DNA from 4 places in the Bradyrhizobium sp. SZCCHNRI2009 genome. Region 1 is predicted to be linked to each of the others. Evidence: predicted binding sites of a transcription regulator. Region 1 holds the regulator's gene; each other region holds the start of a gene.
What was found. Region 1 encodes PhoB, which activates phosphate uptake and scavenging genes when phosphate is short. Its sites were predicted from a motif close to TGTCATNNANCTGTCAT; they were not measured.
Positions count from the first base shown of each region.

Region 2: ugpB (sn-glycerol-3-phosphate ABC transporter substrate-binding protein UgpB) is a predicted target of PhoB. The motif match lies at 1,123-1,139, and genes of this name have one in related genera.
Region 3: QX041_RS25860 (Orn/Lys/Arg decarboxylase N-terminal domain-containing protein) is a predicted target of PhoB. The motif match lies at 3,394-3,410, and genes of this name have one in related genera.
Region 4: QX041_RS31470 (DUF2794 domain-containing protein) is a predicted target of PhoB. The motif match lies at 3,626-3,642, and genes of this name have one in related genera.

Region 1 covers NZ_JAUEUH010000004.1:139,024-144,715, forward strand. The annotation lists gene pstB (phosphate ABC transporter ATP-binding protein PstB) at 1-354, shown strand, start outside; gene phoU (phosphate signaling complex protein PhoU) at 385-1,101, shown strand; gene phoB (phosphate regulon transcriptional regulator PhoB) at 1,118-1,825, shown strand; gene QX041_RS15800 (trypsin-like serine protease) at 1,973-3,289, shown strand; gene QX041_RS15805 (HoxN/HupN/NixA family nickel/cobalt transporter) at 3,466-4,587, shown strand; gene QX041_RS15810 (HupU protein) at 4,603-5,619, shown strand; gene QX041_RS15815 (nickel-dependent hydrogenase large subunit) at 5,616-5,692, shown strand, end outside.
Region 2 covers NZ_JAUEUH010000005.1:434,059-439,750, reverse strand. The annotation lists gene ugpB (sn-glycerol-3-phosphate ABC transporter substrate-binding protein UgpB) at 1-1,069, opposite strand, end outside; gene QX041_RS20345 (CaiB/BaiF CoA-transferase family protein) at 1,269-2,471, opposite strand; gene QX041_RS20340 (organic hydroperoxide resistance protein) at 2,594-3,019, opposite strand; gene QX041_RS20335 (MarR family transcriptional regulator) at 3,189-3,650, shown strand; gene QX041_RS20330 (GIY-YIG nuclease family protein) at 3,658-3,894, opposite strand; tRNA gene QX041_RS20325 (tRNA-Ala) at 4,310-4,385, opposite strand; gene QX041_RS20320 (TIGR02300 family protein) at 4,467-4,871, opposite strand; gene aroA (3-phosphoshikimate 1-carboxyvinyltransferase) at 5,023-5,692, shown strand, end outside.
Region 3 covers NZ_JAUEUH010000008.1:51,704-57,395, forward strand. The annotation lists gene cobD (threonine-phosphate decarboxylase CobD) at 1-951, shown strand, start outside; gene QX041_RS25845 (adenosylcobinamide-GDP ribazoletransferase) at 948-1,667, opposite strand; gene QX041_RS25850 (histidine phosphatase family protein) at 1,664-2,257, opposite strand; gene cobT (nicotinate-nucleotide--dimethylbenzimidazole phosphoribosyltransferase) at 2,257-3,312, opposite strand; gene QX041_RS25860 (Orn/Lys/Arg decarboxylase N-terminal domain-containing protein) at 3,456-5,692, shown strand, end outside.
Region 4 covers NZ_JAUEUH010000012.1:103,942-109,633, forward strand. The annotation lists gene QX041_RS31455 (ABC transporter permease) at 1-1,462, shown strand, start outside; gene QX041_RS31460 (Bax inhibitor-1/YccA family protein) at 1,727-2,518, shown strand; gene QX041_RS31465 (GNAT family N-acetyltransferase) at 2,676-3,203, shown strand; gene QX041_RS31470 (DUF2794 domain-containing protein) at 3,249-3,614, opposite strand; gene QX041_RS31475 (DUF1223 domain-containing protein) at 4,035-4,817, opposite strand; gene acnA (aconitate hydratase AcnA) at 5,006-5,692, opposite strand, start outside.

The sequences.
Region 1 (5,692 bases):
AACGAGGTCAAGGACAAGCTCAACGCCTCGGGCCTGTCGCTGTCCGGCGGCCAGCAGCAGCGGCTGTGCATCGCGCGTACCGTGGCGGTCCGGCCGGAGGTGATCCTGTTCGACGAGCCGTGCTCGGCGCTCGATCCGATCTCGACCGCCAAGGTCGAGGAGCTGATCCAGGAACTCGCCGAAAACTATACGATCGCCATCGTGACGCATAACATGCAGCAGGCGGCGCGCGTCTCCGACAAGACCGCCTTCATGTATCTCGGGGAGCTGATCGAGTTCGACGACACCAGCAAGATCTTCACCTCGCCGAGCGATCGGCGGACCCAGGATTATATCACCGGCCGGTTCGGCTGACGCCGACGACATTGTCTTCAGGAGATCATCATGGCCAGTGAACATACCGCCAAGGCGTTCGACAGCGATCTGCAGGACCTCACCCGTCTGGTATCGGAGATGGGCGGCCTCGCGGAGCGGCTGATCGTCGATTCCGTCGATGCGCTGGTGCGGCGCGACATCGCGCTCGGCCAGAAGGTGGTCGCCACCGACGCCGAGGTCGACAAGCTGCAACGCATCATCGAGGAGCGCGCCGTTCTTACCATCGCCCGGCGACAGCCGATGGCGGTCGACCTGCGTGAGATCGTCGGCGCGATGCGCGTGGCGACCGATCTGGAGCGTATCGGTGATCTCGCCAAGAACATCGGCAAGCGCGTCGCGGCGCTGGAGAGCGACTTCCATCCGCTGAAGCTGATCCGCGGGCTCGAGCACATGACCGATCTCGTGCAGTCGCAGGTCAAGACGGTGCTGGACGCCTATGCCGCGCACGATTTGCCGGCCGCGATGACGGTGTGGAAGGGCGATGAGGAAGTCGATGCCATCTGCACCTCGCTGTTCCGCGAGCTCCTGACCTACATGATGGAGGATCCGCGCAACATCTCGTTCTGCATCCACCTGATGTTCTGCGCCAAGAACATCGAGCGCATCGGCGATCACGCGACCAACATCGCCGAGACGGTGTTCTATATGATCGAAGGCCAGCAGATCATGGACAAGCGCCCGAAGGGCGACATGACGAGCTTCGCATCGACGATCCCCGGCAACTGAGAGAGACGGTTCAGACATGGGCGCCCGAATTCTGGTGGTGGAGGACGAGGAGGCGCTGACGACGCTGCTGCGCTACAACCTCGAGGCCGAAGGCTACGAGGTCGAGACCGTGGCGCGCGGCGACGAAGCCGACACGCGCCTGAAGGAGCGTGTTCCCGATCTCGTCGTGCTCGACTGGATGCTGCCGGGCCTGTCCGGCATCGAGCTGTGCCGCCGCCTGCGGGCGCGGACCGAGACCCGGCAGTTGCCGATCATCATGCTCACCGCACGCGGCGAGGAGAGCGAGCGCGTGCGCGGCCTCGCGACCGGCGCCGACGACTACATCGTCAAGCCGTTCTCGGTGCCGGAGCTTCTGGCGCGGGTGAAAGGCCTGTTGCGGCGGGCGAGTCCGGAGCGGCTGGCGACCGTGCTGTCCTATGGCGACATCGAGCTCGACCGCGAGAAGCGCCGCGTGGCGCGCTCTGGGCGGCCGATCGATCTCGGCCCGACCGAATACCGCCTGCTCGAGTTCTTCCTGGAGCATCCCGGCCGCGTGTTCAGCCGCGAGCAGCTGCTCGACAGTGTCTGGGGCCGCGACATCTACATCGACGAGCGCACCGTCGACGTCCATATCGGCCGCCTGCGCAAGCTGCTCAATCCCGGCCGCGAGCAGGACCCGATCCGCACCGTTCGCGGCGCCGGTTATGCGCTCGATGATCGCTTCGCCAAGAGCGAGCAGGTGTAAGGGGCGATCCGGCGTGAGGACGCAGCAGGTGTGAGGCGCGAGGCGGCCCGATTGAGGAGATCGCGGTCCGCTTTCCGCCACGCCGCCGCCGTCTTGATCGTGTCTGCTTCGTGGCCCGTCACGATGTTTCGGTCCCAGCGGACGCCCTTGATCAAGACCATCATCATATCTCTTGCCGTGCTGCTCGGCGGCGCGGCGGGCGCCACGGCCGCCGAGCTCGAAGACGCGGTCGCGGCGGCAGGCAACGGGCAGCATGCGGCGGCGATGCGACGGCTGCTGCCGCTGGCCGCCAAGGGCGATGCGCGGGCGCAGTTCGACGTCGGCTTCATGCACGCCTTCGGCTGGGGCCAACCGCGCAACCCCGCCGAGGCGCTGGCGTGGTACCGCAAGGCCGCCGATCAGGGGCTCGCCGTCGCGCAACACTATCTCGGCATCGCCTACGTCAACGGCGAAGGTGTTGCGAGCAATTACGGCGAAGCCGGCCGCTGGTTCAGCCGCGCCGCGGCGCAGGGCTTCGCCCAGTCGCAATACATGCTCGGCCTGATGCTGCTCGACGGCCGCGGTGTGAAACAGGACGTCGTGCAGGGCTATGCCTGGCTGGTGATGGCGGGCCGTAGCGGCGTGCGATCGGCCGGCCGCGACGTGCAGCGGGTCAAGTTGACCGAGCCGCAGCGCGTCCAGGCTCAGACTGCCATTGCGGCCTGGCGGCCGAAGCCGGAATCGGCGGAGGCCGGCATCGCCGCTCCGCGTCCGGAGCAACTGCTCGGGCTCGACCGTCACATCGGCGAGGTCGTCGATCCCACCTCGTGGCCGGCGTCGTCGATCGGCGTCGTCACCGTCGCGCAATACTCGACCGGCGGCTGGTGCACCGGCACGCTGGTCGCGCCGCGCGTCGTGCTCACCGCGGCGCATTGCGTGTTCAACGGCGTGGCGCAGGTCAGCCCCGGCAACGTCCGCTTCCTGGCCGGCATGAACAGGGGCACGCCGGCGGCATCGTCGGTCGCCGACAAGCTGATCGTGGCGCCCGATTTCGTCCCGACCCGGCACGACAGGTGGTCGCTCGACCGCTCGCCCGCCGATTGGGCATTGATCGTGCTGAAGGACGCGCTGCCGTCGAAGCCGGTCGCGGTCAAGGCGCTGACGCGCGAGGAATTGCAGGCTGCGACCTCGGCCGGAACCATCTCCGAGATCGGCTACGGCCAGGAGCGGCGCTATTCGCCGACCGGCCAGCGCAATTGCAGCGCCGGCATGACCAAGGACGGGATGCTGCTGACGGTGCATTGCCTCGCCAATTTCGGCTATTCGGGCTCCCCCATCATGGCCGAAGTCGGCGGACAGCCGGCCGTGGTCGGCATCTTCTCGGCGTTCCACGAGGAGACCCGGCTGATGTTCGCAGCCCCCGCGAGCCAGTTCGAGGCGGTCGTGCGGCGCGAGATCACGGCACAGAGTGCCTCGATGCGGTGAGCGAAGGAGGGGCGAGAGAAGAAGATGTCCCGCCGCTGGTCATGAACTGTGCGTGACTGGATAGCGGGTTGCCAAGCGAGAGGGCAATCCGGGAAGGGCCGCCCACGTTTTCCTGCAGCTTTTGCCTGCAGCGGGGGGCTTTACCGAACTGGCCTGGCTCTTGCTATAGTCCGAGTATGACGATTGTTCAAATTGATCATCCTCGTGCCCCTCGGCTGCTGTGGTGGCGATCGCAGCCCGGCCGCAACGTTGCGCTCGTCGGCGGGCTGGTCGCCGCCAACGCGCTCGCCTGGGCCTGGGCGTTCGCGCTCTACGCCGACCGGCCCGCCATCGTCGGCACCGCGATGCTGGCCTGGCTGCTCGGACTGCGCCATGCGGTCGATGCGGATCACATCGCGGCGATCGACAACGTCGTGCGGAAGCTGGTGCAGGACGGTAGCGCCCCGCGCGCCGCCGGCCTCTATTTTGCGCTCGGCCATTCCAGCGTCGTCGTCATCGCCACCATCGTCGTGAGCCTCATCGCCGGCGCCGACCTCCTGGATGAAGAGAGCGCGATCAGGGCGATCGGCGGCGTCATCGGCACGTCGGTCTCGGCCGGCTTCCTGCTGCTGATCGCGTTGGCGAACCTCATTCTGTTCGTGAACCTCTGGCGCCGCGCCGCACAGCCGCAGTCCGAGATGGAAACCGCCGGAAGCTCCGGACGGGGCATCCTCATCCGCCTGCTGCGCCCGGTGCTCCGCCTGGTGGGACGCGCCTGGCACATGTATCCGCTCGGTTTCCTGTTCGGTCTCGGCTTCGACACTGCGAGCGAGATCGGGCTTCTCAGCCTGTCGGCAACCGAGGCCGCGCGCGGCGCGAGCCTCGCCCATGTCTTGGTGTTTCCGGCGCTGTTCGCGGCTGCGATGGCCACCGTCGACACCGCCGACAGCATGCTGATGGCGGGCGCCTATCGCTGGGCGCTGACCGATCCCGCACGCAAGCTGCGCTATAACCTCGTGATCACCGGCGCATCCGTTGCCATCGCGCTGGTGATCGGCGGCTTCGAGGCGATCACGCTGTTGGCGCCGCGGCTTGGCCTGACCGGGGGATGGACGGGGGTCGCCACCGCGCTGGGCGACGATGTCGCCAATCTCGGGATCGTCGTGATTGGCCTGTTCGGACTGATCTGGGCGGTCGCCATGCTGCTCGGTCGCAGCCAGCGCGGTTCCGAGGCTATCCCCGGGGAAGCGCTTGCCAGTGTTCATGCGGGGGCGCTAAACCCGCCGGTGATACGAAGCGGAACGCTTAAGACGGGCTAGGAGCGGGGCCTTATGATGGTCGGCTCTGAGGGAACGATCAGGATGCTATGGCTGCAGGGTGCGAGCTGCGGCGGCTGCACGATGTCGATCCTGGAAAGCGGCGCGTCCGGCTGGTTCGACGAGCTGCGCCAATCCGGCATCGATCTGGTATGGCATCCCTCCGTCAGCGAGCAGACAGGGGACGAGGTCGTGGAGCTGTTGGAGGCGATCCGCGACGGCCGCGAGCGGCTCGATCTGCTGGTGCTCGAAGGCTCGGTGGCGCGCGGACCTGGTCTGACCGGCCGCTTCAACATGCTCGCCGGCACCAACCGCTCGATCTATCACTGGCTGCTCGATCTGGCGCCGCTGGCCGACTACGTCGTTGCCGTCGGCAGTTGCGCCGCTTATGGCGGCATTCCTGCTGCCGGCATCAACCCGACCGATGCGGTCGGATTGCAGTTCGAGGGCAGCGACGTCGGCGGCGCGCTCGGCGCGGGCTTTCGCTCGAAACGCGGGCTGCCGGTGATCAACGTCGCAGGCTGTGCGCCGCATCCGGGTTGGATGATGGAAAGCCTGCTGGCGCTCACCTCGGGCGATCTGACGGCAGACGGCCTCGACGCGGTCGGCCGTCCGACCTTCATCGCCAATCACCTGGCTCATCACGGCTGCTCGCGCAACGAGTTTTACGAGTTCAAGGCGAGCGCGGAGACGATGTCGGAGCGCGGCTGCCTGATGGAGCATCTCGGCTGCCGCGCAACGCAAGCGGTCGGCGATTGCAATCAGCGCTCGTGGAACGGCGGCGGCTCCTGCACCAAGGGCGGCTACGCCTGCATCGCCTGCACCTCGCCGGGCTTCGAGAGCGCGCAGAACTATCTGCAGACGGCCAAGCTCGCCGGCATTCCCGTGGGGCTTCCGACCGACATGCCCAAGGCCTGGTTCGTCGCGCTCGCAGCGCTGTCGAAATCGGCCACGCCGCGTCGCGTCCGAGTTAATGCGACGGCGGATCACGTCGTGGTGCCGCCGGGCCGTGCCGGCGACAAGCGCCGTCCATGACGCGGATCACGGTCGGACCGTTCAATCGTGTCGAAGGCGATCTCGAGGTCAGGCTCGATATCGAGAGCGGCCG
Region 2 (5,692 bases), on a different contig from region 1:
TGGCGTAGGCCGCCTTGGTGATCGGCAGATAGCCCGAGGCCTTGTGGATGTAGACCTGACGATCGGTGTCCGAGAGGAAGGTCAGGAACTTCGCCACGCCCTTGTATTCGTCCGCGCTCTTGCCGCCCATCACCCAGAGCGAGGCGCCGCCGATGATCGAGTTCTGCGGCGCGCCCTTGGCGTCCGGATAATACGGCATCGGCGCGGCGGTGAAGGCGAACTTGGCCTGGGCCTTGACGTTGCCGAAGAACGCCGACGAGGTCAGGTAGATCGGGCATTCGCCCGAGGTGAAGCGGCCCTCACCGGTGTTGGTGCGGCCGGCATAGTCGTAGGTCTTGTCCTTCTGCAGCTCGACCAGGTTTTCGAGATGCTTGACCTGCAGCGGACCGTTGAACTCCAGCACGGTGTCGAAGCCGTCGAGACCGTTCGCCTTGCTGGCCAGCGGCACGTTGTGCCAGGCGGAGAGCTGCTCGAGATTGACCCAGGTGACCCACGAGCCCGAGAAGCCGCAGGTCGCATGGCCGGCCGCCTTCAGCTTCTTGGCGGTCTCGAACAGTTCGGGCCAGGTCTTCGGGATCTCGGCGTTGACCTTCTTCAGCTCGTCGAGATTGACCCACATCACCGTGGAGGACGAGTTGAAGGGGAACGACAGCATCTCACCCTTGGAGGTCGAGTAGTAGCCCGTGATCGCAGGCAGATAGCTCTTCGGGTCGAACGTCTCGCCGGCGTCCTGCATCAGCTTGTAGACCGGCTTCACGGCGCCGGTGGCGGCCATCATGGTGGCGGTGCCGACCTCGAACACCTGCATGATGTGGGGCGCATTGCCGGCGCGGAAGGCGGCGATGCCGGCATTCATCGTGTCGGCGTAGTTGCCCTTGTAGGTCGGGACGACCTTGTAGTCGGATTGCGAGGCGTTGAAATCGTTGGCGAGCTTGACGATGACGTCGTTGTTGGCGCCGGTCATCGCATGCCACCACTGGATTTCGGTCACGGCATGCGCAGGGGCTGCGGCGCTCAGGACCAGCGTGACTGCCGCAGTCGCGGCCGTCCAGAATTGGCGAAGTGACATTAAAGAATACCTCCCGTGAAACGTCATCGGCGTCGCGGCCGTAGCAGCGCGAGATGACAGTTTCGTGAATGTATAACCGGTTGGATCGTCAGCGGAAAGCGCGTTCATCGCGGCGGAACGCAGCGACTTGCGGGAGACGGTGCCGCGGGGCGATGCCCCGGCCGGCGCTGGCGGTGAGAGACGACAGGCTGATGGCGCCTCAGCGCTTGCGCTCGGCGCACACCGTGCCCTGGGACAGCAGCGCCTCGATCTCGCTCGGCGTGTAACCGAACTCGGTCAGCACCTCCTGCGCGTGCTGACTGAACTTCGGCGGGGTGGAGCGCAGGCTCGGCTTGGTGCGTTCGAGCCGGATCGGCGACGCGACGCCCTTGTACCAGTCCTTCTCGATGACATCGCCGCGGTAGATCGTGTGCGGATTGGTCAGCGCCTGGTCGATCTTCTGCACGGGTCCTGCCGGCAGACCGGCCGCGAGCAGCCGGTCGCACAGCGGCTCCGCCTCGAACTGGCTGAACACGGCGGCAAGCTCGGCGCGCAGCGCCTCGCGATTGGCGACGCGATCCTTGTTGCGGGCGAAGCGCGGATCGGTGCCGAGTTCGGGGCGGCCGATCTCCTTGGCGAGCTTGCGGAAGGTGCCGTCATTGCCGACGCCGATGAAGATATCGTCGGTCTTGGTCGCGAAGATCGCATACGGAACGAGGTTCGGGTGCTCGTTGCCGGTCAGCGACGGCGGCTTGCCATGCATGAAGTAGTTTGCGGTATGCGGATGCATGATCGCGAGACCGGTCTCATACAGCGTGACCTCGAGGAACTGACCGATGCCCGAGCGCTGCCGCTCCGACAGCGCCATCAGGATGCCGATCGCGGCATAGAGTCCGGTGGTGATGTCGACCAGCGGCACGCCGATCCGCATCGGTCCGCTCTGCGGCGAGCCGGTCGCCGCGATCATGCCGGTCATCGCCTGGATGATCGCGTCGTAGCCGGGATTGCCACCGCGCGGGCCATCCGCGCCGAAGCCGCAGATGCGGCAGTGCACCAGCTTGGGGAATGTCTCGCGCAGCGTGTCGCTGCCGATGCCCCATTTCTCCAAGGTGCCAGGCTTGAAGTTCTCGATCAGCACGTCGGCCGTCTCGAGCATCCGCATCAGCACGACGCGGCCGCCCTCGGAGGCGAGATCGAGGCCGATCGAGCGCTTGTTGCGGTTGATCCCGACGAAATAGGCGGCGTCCTCATCGTGGAAGGGCGGACCCCAGTCACGCACCTCGTCGCCGGCCGGCGGCTCGACCTTGATCACGTCGGCGCCGTGATCGGCCAGGATCTGCGTGCAATAGGGGCCGCCGAGCACGCGCGTCAGATCGATCACGCGCAGGCCGGCCATGGCGCCGGGAGCAAATTGGGGTGTCATCGGATGTCGCGAGGTTGGTTTCAGCTCGCGATCATTAAGCATTGCTGCGGCGGCGGCGCAAACGGAGGGCTGCCATGCGGCAGGACAACGGAGGCCGTCCTGCCGCATGACGGAATTGAAGCTCAGACGACGCTCAGCTTGACGTCGACATTGCCGCGCGTGGCGTTGGAATAGGGGCACACCTCGTGCGCCTTGGCGACCAGCGCTTCGGCGTCGGCCTTGGCGAGGCCGGGCAGCGACACTGCGAGCTCGACGGTGATGCCGAAGCCGCCTTCGGAGCGCGGGCCGATGCCGACCGTCGAGGTCACCGACGTGTCGGCGGGAACCTTGGGGCCGCCCTGCGAGCCGACGAACTTCATCGCGCCGATGAAGCAGGCTGCGTAGCCGGCCGCGAACAACTGCTCCGGATTGTTGCCGGCACCGCCGCCGCCGCCGAGCTCCTTCGGGGTGGAAAGCTTGACCTTGAGCGAGCCGTCGAGGGTCGCGGCTTCGCCGTCGCGGCCGCCGGTGGCCTTGGCGCTGGTCTTGTAGAGCACGTTCACGGACATGGGTGTCTCCTGGTTGGATGGACGAATTCAGCGCGACCATATTGCACACAATTAGATTGTGTACAATATAATTGTTCGGTAGAAAATTCGTGATCGGTGCGCCGGGCCGGTTGTCGATCCGAGGCGTGCGGGCTCAAGATGCCGATAGGATCGACCTGTGGTGACCTCGATGCGAAAGAAGTCCGCGGCAGACCTGCCGCTCCAGCTCGGCAACCAGCTCTGCTTCGCAGTCTATTCGACCGCGCACGCCTTCAACCGCGTCTACAAGCCCCTGCTCGACCGCCTTGGCCTGACCTATCCGCAATATCTGGTCATGCTGGTGCTGTGGGAGCAGGACGGCCTGACGGTGAAGGACATCGGCGCGCGGCTGTTCCTCGACTCTGGCACGCTGACGCCGCTGCTGAAGCGGATGGAGGCTACGCATCTGATCAAGCGGACCCGGTCGGCCGAGGACGAGCGTCAGGTGATCGTCACCCTCACCGCCCAGGGCGCGGGCCTGCGCGACAAGGCAAGGTCGATCGTGCCGCCCGCGATCCTGGATGCGACGGGCTGCTCGATCGCCGAGCTGGCCGATCTGCACGGCAAGCTGGTGCGCCTGCGGGAGCGGCTCGATGCGGTTGTGGAGGGGTGAGGGGGCTCTAAAGGCGCTTCTTCGCGAAAGCCCGGCCTGAACCCGACTTGAGATATTTCTCGAAGGCAAATGCCTGCTTCACATCGCTGAAGGCAACGTAGGTCTTGAGCCGCCAAGGCCGAAACTTCGATGTGTGCGGGACTTCACCGGCATTGTGCTTCGTGACGCGGGCCGGAACGTCGTCGGTGATGCCTGCGTAGAAATGCTCGCCGTTGAGACTTTCCAGGATGTAAACGAACTTCATCGCAGGCCGCCCTCGACCCTTCACGGGCGCGAATGTGGCAGGTCGTGCTGCGTGGCGTCCAGAGCTTGGATGGGCTGAACTGCTCAGTCGACTGATGAAGGGGCATCATGGCCCGGAGCCTAGTCCGCCTTCGCCTTCCCGCCTCCGCCCAAGAGGGCTACGGCGTCCAGGCTACGGCGCGACAGCCTTCACTCGCTTCGCGCAACTGAGAGTTTGGGGTGGCTTGCCGAGCCGAAGCTCGCGAAGCGATGGGGAGAGAGCATTATCGCCCGGAGCCCAAGTCCGCCTTCGTCTTCCCGCCTCCGCCCAAGGGGGCTTCGGCGTCCAGACTACGGCGCGACAGCCTTCGCTCACTTCGCGCAACTGGCAGATTGGGGTGGCTTGCCGAGCCGAAGCTCGCGAAGCGAGCGAAGGCTGGTGGAGCCAGGCGGGATCGAACCGCCGACCTCTTGCATGCCATGCAAGCGCTCTCCCAGCTGAGCTATGGCCCCTGAACCGAGCCGGCGGTCTGGGTGACCGCCGGGGAGCACCGTGAACCACAGTTCGCGGCTGATCTCAAGTGTCTTCGACGATTATTCTTCGTCGCCGCCGACATCACCGATGATGTCGGTCACGTCCTCGTCGCCTTCTTCCTCGTCGGCGATGAAGGTGGAATCATCATCCTCGTCGTCGTCGAGCGTCTCGTCGATCTCGATGTCGTCCTCCGATTCGGGAACGACGGCCTTGACCTTGCCGGAGTTCTCCTCGGCGTCGGCCTCCTCGAGCGGCACCAGCTCCTCGGCCTCCGCGGGCTCGACCACGTCGGCCGCCGCAGCAGCGCGCGCAGCCTCGCCGCGCATGGCGCGGGTGGGCGCGATCGGCGCAATCGGCACGACCTCGCCGGTGTAGGGCGAAATCACCGGGTTCTTGTTGAGGTCGTAGAACTTTTTGCCCGTCGTCGGGCAAATGCGTTTGGTTCCGAGCTCGGATTTGGCCACGTGCAGGCGTCCTGGCAATGTCTGAAAAGCGGTGTCTCACTTGGCTAGTTGCCGCGCCGCTGTCAATAGCGCTGTCAACGGGAAAATCACCGCTCGTGACGGAGGGCGGGGGCTGTGATACCTGCCGCGTCCGAAACACGAGGATCCTGCCGTGAGCACGTCAATCGCCCCGACTCCCCTGGAATCACGCGCCTCAGGGCCCCTCTCGGGCACGATTCGCGTGCCTGGCGACAAGTCGATCTCGCACCGGGCGCTGATCCTGGGGGCGCTGTCGGTCGGTGAGACCCGGATTTCCGGCCTGCTCGAGGGCGAGGACGTCCTCAACACCGCCAAATCGATGCGATCCCTGGGTGCCAAGGTCGAGCGCACCGGCGATTTCGCGTGGACCGTCCGTGGCGTCGGGGTGGGCGGCTTCGCCCAGCCGAGCGCGCCGCTCGATTTCGGCAACTCCGGCACCGGCTGCAGGCTGGTGATGGGCGCCGTGGCCGGTTGCCCGATCACGGCCGTTTTCGACGGTGATGCCTCGCTGCGCAGCCGTCCGATGCGGCGCATCCTCGACCCGCTGGTGCTGATGGGCGCCAAGGTGACCGCCAGCACCGAGGGCGGCAAGCTTCCGTTAACCCTGCAGGGCGCCGGCAACCCGGTGCCGATCGAGTACCGCACGCCGGTGGCTTCGGCCCAGATCAAGTCGGCGGTGCTGCTCGCGGGCCTCGCCGCGCCCGGTGTGACCACCGTGATCGAGCAGGAGGCCAGCCGCGACCACACCGAGCTGATGCTGAAGCATTTCGGCGCGGAGATCGTGACCACGCCGGAAGGGTCTC
Region 3 (5,692 bases), on a different contig from region 1:
CGCTATCCGGATGCGCCACAGCCGTGGATCGATCTGTCAACCGGAATCAACCCGATCCCCTATCCCGTGCCGGCGATCCCGGCTGAGAGCTGGGCGCGTCTGCCTGGCAAATACGAGAATGACGCTTTACGCGCAGCGGCCGCGGCTCGCCATGGCGTGGCAGAGCCCGACATGATCGTTGCCGCGCCCGGCACGCAGGCGCTCTTGCAGATCCTGCCCAGACTGCGCCCACCCGCGACCGTCGCCGTGCTCGCGCCGACCTATGAGGAGCATGCGCTGTGCTGGCGCCGTTGCGGTCATCGCGTCAGTCTGGTCGATGATCTCGATGCGCACGCTGGCGCCGATGTCGCCGTGGTCGTGAATCCCAACAATCCGACCGGCCGCCTGCTGCCGCGCGACGCACTGATCAGCATCGCAGCGGGGCTGCGCCGGCGCGATGGTCTGCTGATCGTCGACGAAGCATTCATCGATCTTTATCCCGCCGATGCCAGCCTGGCAGCCGACCTGCCGCCGGCGACGATCGTGCTGCGCTCGTTCGGCAAGGTCTACGGCCTTGCCGGCGTCCGCCTCGGTTTCGCGATCGGCTCCGTCGACATTGTACGGCAACTCCGTGATGCGCTCGGGCCTTGGGCCGTGTCCGGACCGGCGCTCGCGATCGGAACGACGGCGTTGGCGGATGAAAACTGGTTGCACCAGACACGCGCCCGTCTCGCGAAGGATTGTTCGCGCATTGACGATCTTCTGAGCAAGGCCGGCTGCGCGGTCCTCGGCGGCACGCCGCTGTTCAGACTGATCACATCGCCGAGCGCGCCTGACATTGCCGAGCGGCTCGCCCGCCATGGCATCCATGTCCGGCGTTTTCCGGCTCAAACAAGCTGGCTGCGCTTCGGCCTGCCGGGCCATGAGACAGGCTGGCAGCGGCTGGCGCAGGCGCTCGGCAGCGCGTCCTAGCCGAGAACGCAGGCGGCCAGCAGCAGCGTTTCCGTGACCTCGATGCTGGCGCCATGGCAATCGCCGGTGATGCCGCCGAGCCGCCATTGCCAGTAGAACGCGACCGCCGGAACGAGACCAATCACAACCAGCGTCGGCACCGCGCCGGCCAGCGCGCCGATCGCGAGTGCGCCGCCCCAGGCGACGATGACGTTCCAGCCGACGCTGTTCGAGATGCTCGCCCCCAGCCCCGGCTTCAACGACAGCAGGGTCTTATTGCAGATCAAAGTCCCCCAGCGTGCCCAGGCCGGGATCAGCACCAGCGCCCAGGCCGTCGGGCCCGTCGCCAGCTCGGCGATCAGCACCAGCTTGGCGGCGATCTGCAAGCTGATCGCGACGACGGCAAAGCTGCCGGCATGGGGATCGCCCAGCACGGCGATGAAGCGTTCCGGCTTGCCATGCGAGGCGCCGAACGCGTCGGCGACGTCGCCGAGCCCATCGAGATGCAGCGCGCCGGTGATCCCGATCCAGGCGACCAGCACGGTCAGCGCGACGATCCACGGATCGGCATCATGAAAAAGGCGGGCGACCAGCGCCAGACAGGCGCCAATCACCAGTCCGGCTGCCGGAAACCAGACCGACGCCCGCGCCAGATCGTCCGGTCGTAACTCAGCGACCCGCGGTGTCGGCAGCCGTGTCAGGAATTGCAATGCGATCCAGAATTCACGAAGCATCATGGCTGGATGATCTCGACGATTTCGCCCCAAGGTACACCATCATCGCCCTGCCCGGCTTCGAGCGTGATCCGCGTACCAGGGCGAATGCGTAAGCTCCACAGCTGGTGCAGCGGCCAGCCGAGCAGATGCGAGAGCGCTGCGCGTATGGCGCCGCCATGGGTCACCACGAGAACCGGCGCAGGCTCGGGCCGGACAAGGATACGATGTGTTGCGCGCGCCACTCGCGCCTGCAAATCGGACCAGCTCTCACCGTCCGGCGCCCGAACCTGAGCATCGGCATGGAAGGTGTCGAGCAAGGCTTCGCCTCCGGGCTCGGCAGCGATGTCGCGATGCGTCCGCCCGTCCCACAGGCCGAAATCGACCTCGCTCCAATCCACGTCGATGTCCAGCGCGCAGCCGGTCAGCCGGGCATAATCCTCCGCTGCCACACGTGCGCGCGCCAACGGCGAGCTGACGACGCTGTGCCAGATCCGGCTTTGCGTCTGCCGCCGGAATTGATCCCAGCCGGGCTCGCTGAGCGGTGGGTCGGTGCGGCCGTCGAGATAGCCGTCCCGTCCTGTCGTCCCGTGCCGCAGCAGATCGATCCGCATCAGGACTTGGCTCCCGAGACGGCGGCCTCCGCAAAGGTGGCCATGCCCCCGTGGAGCGCGCAGGCCAACCGAATGATCGGCAGCGCAGTGGCGGCGCCCGAGGCCTCGCCAAGCCGCAGATCGAGGTCGATCAGCGGACGGGCACCGAGCGCGTCGAGCACGATGGCGTGGCCGCGCTCGGCCGAGCGATGCGAGAACAGCAGCCACGGACGGCAGGAGGCATTGAGGCGGACGGCGACCAGCGCCGCGACAGAGACGATGAAGCCGTCGACCAGCACCGGCCAGCGCCGCTGCGCGGCGGCGACGATCGCGCCGGCCATCGCAATGATCTCGAAGCCGCCGACGGCAGCCAGGACATCCGCGACGGCCGCTCCCGCCGTGAGCCCGTGTCGCCCCAACGCATCGGCAATCACCGCAGCCTTTCTGGCCCGCCCGGCGGCGTCGAGCCCGGTGCCGCTGCCAACGATGTCCGCGGGCGCGCATGACAGCAGCGCGGCGGCAATCGCTGCCGCCGATGTCGTGTTGCCGATCCCCATCTCGCCGAAGATCACGAGTTGCGGCGCGTGATCGGCCTGTCGCACCACCGCGCGCCGTCCGGCTTCGGCCGCGAACGCAACCTCTTCCAGCGTCAGCGCCGCCTCGGTGCTGAAGTCGCGCGTGCCGCGCCGCGGCTTGTCGACGACCACGCCGGGCACCGGCTCGCTCGCCAGCGTGCCGACGTCGACCACCTCCAGCGGACAGCCGAGGCTGCGCGACAGCACCGAGATCGCCGCACCGCCGCCGGCGAAGTTGTGGAGCATCTGGACCGTGACTTCGGGCGGATAGGCCGAGACCCCCCGCGCCGCGATGCCGTGGTCGCCTGCGAACAGCACCACCGGCACCCGGTCGGCCCCTGGACGTTCCGACGCCTGCAGCGCGGCCAGATCGACCGCCACCTGCTCCAATCGCCCAAGGGCGCCAAACGGCTTGGTCAACTGGGCCTGGCGTTCCAGCGCTGCCTGCCGATGGAGCTCGGACGGCGCCACACAATCAAGGCTGATCCATTCAGGAAGCACCACGGATCCTTTCAGCGTCACTCGGGTTCGGGACGATTGCCACTGCGAGGCGGCCGAGACAAGCTCCGTGAGGCGTCCTATTGTCATCGAAGCGTCATCGAACGTGACGACAGGTGGCTGCCCACCCAGCCCGAAAGACTCTCATGGAATACTTCCGCCGCTTCACCTTCCTGTTCGCCGCGCCCGTGTTCGAGACCGACGACCTTGCGGGGCTCCGCTTCAACCAGATCATCGAGGAGATCCAGCGCTCGGGCTTCGAGGTGGTGCGCGCCCGCAAGCTGGAGGACGCCGAGATCGCCGTGCAGACGGATGCCGCGATCGGCTGCATGGTCGTCGATTGGGGCAAGAAGGGCCTGGAAGGCAAGACGGCGTCGCTGATCAACCTGATGCGCCGTCGCGGACTGGACTTCCCGATCATCCTCCTGATCCGCCGCAAGCGGTTCGAGGATCTGCCGGTCGAGGTGCTCGACTTCATCGACGGATACGTCTTCCTGTCGGAGGAGACTCCAGCCTTCATCGCCAAGAACCTGGTCAGCCGGCTGAAGCAATATGCCGAGACGCTGAAGACGCCATTCTTCGGCGCGCTGGTCGACTACGCCGAGGAAGGCAACCAGCTCTGGACCTGCCCCGGGCACAATGGCGGCGTGTTCTATAGCCGCAGCCCGATCGGCCGGGTCTTCGTCGAGCATCTCGGCGAGGCCGTGTTCCGGGACGACCTCGACAATTCCGTGCTCGATCTCGGCGATCTCCTGACCCATGAGGGGCCGGCGCTGCGCGCGCAGAAGGAAGCGGCGCAGATCTTTGGCGCCGAGAAGACCTATTTCGTCCTCAACGGTACCTCGACCTCCAACAAGGTCGTGCTCGGGGCCCTGGTCACCGACGGCGACCTCGTGCTGTTCGACCGCAACAACCACAAGGCCGCCCATCACGGCGCGCTGCTGATCTCCGGCGGAGTCCCGATCTACGTCCCAACGGTTCGCAACCCCTGGGGCCTGATCGGCCCGATGCGCTGGGATCTGCTCGATGAGGAGCACCTCCGGCAACAGATCCGCGACAACCCGCTGGTCAAGGATCCTGACGCCTGGCGCAAGCCGCGCCCGTTCCGCGTCGCGGTGGTCGAGCAGTGCACCTATGACGGCACGATCCACAGCGCCGAGATGATCCTGAAGCGGATCGGGCACCTCTGCGACTACATCATGTTCGACGAGGCCTGGGCGGGCTTCATGAAATTCCACCCGCTCTACGCCGGCCGCTTCGCCATGGGCCTCGGCGATCTCGGGCCCGACGCTCCCGGCATCATCGCCACGCAATCGACCCACAAGCAGCTCGCGAGCTTCTCCCAGGCATCGCAGATCCACGTCAAGGACCGCCACATCAAGGGGCAGCGGCGGCGGATCGAGCATCGCCGCTTCAACGAAAGCTTCATGCAGCACGCCTCGACATCGCCGTTCTATCCGCTGTTCGCCTCGCTGGACGTCGGCGCACAGATGATGAAGGGCCGCTCCGGTGAGGTGCTGTGGGACGACACGATCCGGCTCGGCATCGAGTTGCGCAAGAAGATCCGGGCGATGCGCCGCGAATTCGAGGAGAAGGAGAAGGATCCGGCGCGGCGCTGGTTCTTCGAGCCATTCGTTCCGGATCGCGTATCGATCCCCGATGCGGCCAATCCCGGGGCTAGCCACGACGTGGCCTGGGAGGCGCTCTCGACCGACCAGCTCTCGACCGATGCCGCGCTGTGGCAGCTCGCGCCCGGGGCGGCATGGCACGGCTTTCCGGATCTCGCCGCTGGCTTCACCATGACCGACCCCAACAAGCTGACCCTGCTGACCCCCGGCTTCGATCGCACCACCGGCGGCTATGCCGATCACGGCATCCCGGCTCCGATCGTCGCGCAATATCTGCGCGAGAACCGCATCGTGGCGGAGAAGAACGACCTCAACTCGCTGCTCTTCCTGCTGACGCCGGGGGTCGAGGCGAGCAAGGCCGGAACCCTGATCAGCGGTCTGGTCGCCTTCAAGCGGCTCCACGATGACAACGTGCTGCTCGAGGACGCCATTCCGGAGTTCACCCGCAAGCGCTTTGCGCGTTACGGCAAGCTGCGGCTGCGCGACCTCTGCGCCGAGATGCACCGCTTCTACCGCGAGGCCGAGGTGAGCGCGCTGCAGGCGAAGCAGTTCCAGCCGCAGCACTTGCCCGAGATCGCGATGTCGCCGCGCGAGGCGGCGCGTGCGTTGATGCGAAACGAGGTCGACTACCTGCCGATCGACCAGATCGCCGGGCGCATCGCGACGACGCCGTTCGTGGTCTATCCGCCGGGCATCGCCACCATCGTTCCGGGCGAACGGCTGTCCGAACGCGCCCAGCCGATGATCGATTACCT
Region 4 (5,692 bases), on a different contig from region 1:
GCTGTCCTTCGTCTATGGTCTGCTCACCGCACTGACGTTCGGTCTGTGGCCGCTCGGGCGCGTACGCGACGTGCCGGTGGCGGCGTTGTTCCGCGAGGCGGTCATCGCCGAATGGCACCGTCCGCGCTGGAGCTATCTGGTGCTGATCGCGGGCACCGTCGCGCTGCTGATCGCAGTCGTGATCGGCCTGTCCTACGACAAGCGCATCGCAGCCGTGTTCGTCGTCGCCGCCGCGCTGGTGTTCGTGCTGTTGCGCGGCATTGCCGCCGCGGTGATGGCGATTGCGCGCGCCCTGCCGCGCAGCCGCTTCCCGATGCTGCGGCTGGCGGTCAGCAATATCTATCGCCCGGGCGCGCTGACACCGTCCGTGGTGCTGTCGCTCGGGCTGGGACTCGCCGTGCTGGTCACGATTACCCAGATCGACGGCAATCTGCGACGCCAGTTCCTGGCTCAACTGCCGGAACAGGCGCCGTCGTTTTTCTTCATCGACGTCCCCTCCGGCGAGGCCGACCGCTTCCGCGACTTCCTCAAGGACCTCGCCCCTCAATCCACTGTCGAAGACGTGCCGATGCTGCGCGGGCGCATCGTCTCCGCCCGCGGCGTGCGCGCCGAGGACCTCAAGGCGACAACTGACACCGAATGGGTGCTGCAGAGCGACCGGGGCCTGACCTATACCGCCGAGGTTCCCAAAGGATCCAAGGTCGTCGAGGGAGAGTGGTGGGGCGAGACCTACAGCGGCCCGCCGCTGGTTTCGATCGAGAAGCGGATCGCCGACGGTCTCGGCCTCAAGCTCGGTGACGACATCGTGGTCAACGTGCTCGGACGCGACATCACGGCGCGGATCGGCAACATGCGCACCATCGACTGGCAGGGGCTCGGCATCAATTTCGTGCTGGTGTTCTCCCCGAATGCCTTCAAGGGAGCGCCGCACACCCATGTCGCCACCCTCACCGAGGCGCGCTCCGATACCGCCGAGGATGCCCGTGTCATCCGCAAGGTGGCCGACGCCTTCCCGATGGTGACCAGCGTGCGGGTCCGCGAGGTGATGGAGACGGTGGGCTCGGTGGTCTCCAACCTCGCGCTCGCCATCCGCGGCGCCAGTGCGGTGACGCTGATCTCGGCCATCCTGGTGCTGGGTGGCGCGCTGGCGGCCGGCCACCGCCACCGGGTCTATGATGCCGTCATCCTGAAGACGCTGGGCGCGACAAGGCTGCGGCTGCTCGGCGCCTACGCGCTGGAATATCTGATGATCGGGTTTGCCACCGCCGCGTTCGGCGTCATCGCCGGCTCGGTGTCCGCCTGGCTGATCGTGACCCGGCTGATGACGTTGAGCTTCGCCTGGCAGGCCGGCAGCGCCGCGCTGGTCGTCGTGGCCGCGCTGATCTTGACGGTCGGCCTCGGTCTGGCCGGCACGCTGCTGGCGCTCAACCAGAAGCCGGCGACGGTTCTTCGGAATCTGTAGCGGCTTGCGCGCTCATGCCGCACGGTTAACGCGATTTCTGCGGCTGGGACGCGCGCGGAGCGACATTCAGCCGCGCGTGGAAGCTTGCGGCGGATATGCTAGTTTCCCATCTAGGGAATGGGCTCAGAGACCTGCCAAAAGATGGCGAATTTGCCGATGACGCAAATTTAATATCTGCAGCAGTGGGTATGAGATAGGGTTTTTCGAGAACCGGCCGAAGGTCCTGTCAGGACCGGGCTGCCGGGCAACCAACGGGAATCGACCATGTCGGACCTAGACCGCAACTATGCTTCACCCTTTGGCCGGGTGGCCGGGCGCGCCGATGCCGCGACCGTCGACGCCGGTCTGCGCGCCTACATGCTGCGCATCTACAATTACATGAGCATCGGCCTGGCCATCACCGGCCTTGCGGCACTGGGGGTCTACATGGCGTCGGTGACCGGCGATCCGGCGGCCGGCGTGTTCAAGTTCGGTAACGCCTATCTGACGCAGTTCGGCTACGCGATGTTCGTGAGCCCGCTGAAGTGGCTGTTCATCCTGGCCCCCCTGGTCATGGTGTTCGCGATCTCGGCCGGCATCAACCGCTTGGCGCCGACGACCGCACAGATCCTGTTCTGGGTGTTCTCGGCCTTGATGGGCATCTCGCTGTCGTCGATCTTCCTGGTGTACACCCACACCTCGATCGTGCGGGTGTTCTTCATCACCGCGGCGACGTTCGGCGCGCTGAGCCTCTACGGCTACACGACCAAGCGTGACATGACGGGCATGGGCTCGTTCCTGTTCATGGGCCTGATCGGCATCGTGCTGGCGAGCCTCGTGAACCTGTTCCTGGCGAGCTCGATGCTGCAGTTCATCGTCTCAGTGATCGGCGTGTTCGTGTTCGCCGGCCTGACCGCCTGGGACACGCAGCGTCTGAAGAACGAGTACATCTACGGCTACGCTTCCGCGGGCGGCGACATCGCGGAGCGCGCGGCAATCACCGGCGCCCTGTCGCTGTACTTGAACTTCATCAACCTGTTCACGCTGCTGCTGCAGTTGCTCGGACAGCGCGACTGATATCCAACCGCTCGAACGAGCGACCTTCGAAGCCCCGGCCTCACCGCCGGGGCTTTTCGTTTGCACAAACCCCGATTGTGACCGGCGCAAAGCCGCAGCGGCAGCCATGCCGCGAGGCCGGATTGATCGCCGCGTCCGCCTGGGTATGCTTCCCCCCATGTCCGACATTGAAATCCGGCCCACCCAGGAGGCCGACCTTCCCGCCATCACCGCCATCTACGGCCAAGCCGTCCGCGAGGGCACGGCCACCTTCGAGCTCGACCCTCCGGATCTGGCGGAGATGACGCGCCGCTTCCGGGCGCTCCGCGACGGCGGCTTCCCCTATTTCGCTGCCCTGCTGGACGGAGAGGTGGTGGGCTATGCCTATGCCGGGCCCTACCGGCCCCGCCCTGCCTATCGCTTCACGGTGGAGAACTCGGTCTATCTCGCTCCGGCCAGCCAGCGTCGCGGCATCGGGATGCGCCTGATGCGGCGGCTGATCGACGCCTGTGAGGAGGGAGGCTTTCGCCAGATGATCGCCGTCATCGGCGACTCCGCCAATTCCGGCTCGGTCGGGCTGCATACCGCCTGCGGCTTCCAGATGATCGGCACCCACCCGAGCGTCGGCCTGAAATTCGGCCGCTGGCTCGATACTGTGATGATGCAGCGCCCGCTCGGGGCCGGGAGCAGCGACGTCCCGGCGTAAGGCAACGCCAATCGGAATGTCATGATCAAGCCGGAACGCGTGGGATCAGACCAGGGCTGGTTTGGGCGCGATCACCAGCAGCACGCGCTCGAGCTCGTGGCCGCGGCGCAGGATCAGCCCGGTGGCCGAGATCACGCTGTACATGCCCTGCTTGCGTGCGAGACGCGGATCCTTCTCGATGCGGTAGATCGGCACCTCGGACGCCCGGCGAAACACGGAGAAGACGGCCCGGTCACGCAGGAAGTCGATTGAATAGTCGCGCCACTCACCGTCGGCGACCATGCGGCCGTAGAGGTTCAGGATGCGGTTCAGCTCCAGGCGGTCGAACGTCACCCGGCTCGGCGCTGCGGCCGCACTGCGCGCCGCCGCGCGGTTCTCGCTGGGGTCGGCGTCCTCCGGCGTGAGGTTCATTGGCGTCCTCCTGTCATCCGTGTGACATGATCGCGCCATCCGGCAGAAGCCGCAAGGGGCCGTTTTCGTTGTTGAAGTTCGACCGAGCCTGCGAGGCCGTCGGTTCCGCGAACACGCAAGCGTCACGGGATCGTTAGCAGAATCATAATCGCGCCGTCTTTCCGCCCACCGACCGCCCCCGACCTTCGGCATAAGATTCGTGTGCGTTGGCCCGGTCCTTTCGGTTCCGGATTCCTCAGCCCCCAGCCCCCCGGGGTCGTCAGGATCGGGTCTATTCACAAGTAAGGCAAAGGGCCAACGCAAGTTGGTCCTTTTGCTTTTCTGGCGTGAGCTGCACGTAAGATTGTCGGGACGCGCCGTCGCACGGACGTGACGCGCCTAACGCAGGTCAGCGAAAACGAAGATCAGGACGACGGAAGATCAGCGCTCGGGACCGCGCGCTGCTGCTGAAGCCCGTCCGCCCAACGGCAACTCGGAAAAGGCGGCCCCGAGCATCGGCCCAGGGCGGTCGCGACTGCCGTCCTGCACATAGACGACGGTGCCATCGACGCCCTCGCGGGCGATCTTCTCCAGCGGCACGCTCCATCTGACCGGCGACCCATTCCAGTCACCCAGCTTCTGAAGACCGCGAACGACGTTGTAATAGGTCAGATCACGGCCGCTGTTCTCGCCGCGGCCGACCGAGATCGGGACCACCCGCGAGATCGAGCAGACCCAGACCTCGCCGTGCTTGCGCGGCATCTGGTCGTTGGCCGCGGCCACGGAGACAGTAAGGTCCTGGCCGTCGACCGACAGCCTCACCGGCACCGACATCACGCTGCCACCCTGGACGGTCTCCTCGATGGCGCCCTCGATCGCCTCGCGGTCGCTGCCGATCACATGCACGGAGCCGTTGACCACCGCCTGCGGCGTATAGACCTCGCGGTCGCCGCGCGCACGAGAATAGGCCCGCTGCCGGGCCGTGAAGCGGGAGTCGGCCAGCGTGTCCTTCCAGCCGAGATAGTCCCAGTAGTCTATCGGCAGGGACAGCGCGATCACCGAAGGATCTCTGGCGAGCTCGCCGAGGATCTTGTCAGCCGGCGGGCAGGACGAACAGCCTTGCGAGGTGAAGAGTTCGATCACCGCACGGGGATCGGACGCAGCGGGCCGGACGAAAGCGATGACCGCACAGACACTCAGCGCTGCGCGCGACCACCACGACATCTGTCCACTCATCGCCACTGTCCCGTCTGGACCACCGTCCGCTGCGCCCTGTGCATCACTGCATCCGCGATGCCGTCCTCGTAGTTAACAAAACGAAAATGCAAAAGAGGCGGCCTTTGTCATAGGCCGCCTCCTTCATCACCCGCTACTCACTTCAGAGTGAGCCAAACTGTCGCATCGCGCGTTGGTTAAGCGGCGAGCTTGCGCAGCACGTAGTGCAGGATGCCGCCGTTGCGGTAGTAGTCGAGCTCGTCGAGCGTATCGATCCGGCAGAGCAGCGGCACCTGCTGCGCCGCACCGTCGGCCGAGACGATCTCGGCGGTCAGGGTTTGGCGCGGCTTCAGGTCGCCTTGCAGGCCCTTGATGGTAACCTTCTCGTCGCCCTTGAGGCCGAGCGAGGACCAGGACGTGCCTTCCTGGAAGGTGAGCGGCAGCACGCCCATACCCACCAGATTGGAGCGATGGATGCGCTCGAAGCTCTGGCAGATCACGGCACGGACGCCCAGCAGCCGGGTACCTTTGGCGGCCCAGTCGCGCGACGAACCGTTGCCGTATTCGGCGCCGGCGAACACCACCAGCGGCACGCCCTCTTCCTGATACTTCATCGCGGCGTCGTAGATCGACATCTGCTCGCCGTCGGGCCAGTGCTTGGTCAGGCCGCCCTCGGGAATGTTGCCGTCGGCACCCTTGAGCATGAAGTTCTTGATGCGGATGTTGGCGAAGGTGCCGCGCATCATGATCTCGTGATTGCCGCGGCGCGTGCCATACTGGTTGAAGTCCGCCGGGCGGACCTGGTGTTCGCTAAGGAACTTGCCGGCAGGCGAAGTCAGCTTGATCGAACCGGCCGGCGAGATGTGGTCGGTCGTGATCTTGTC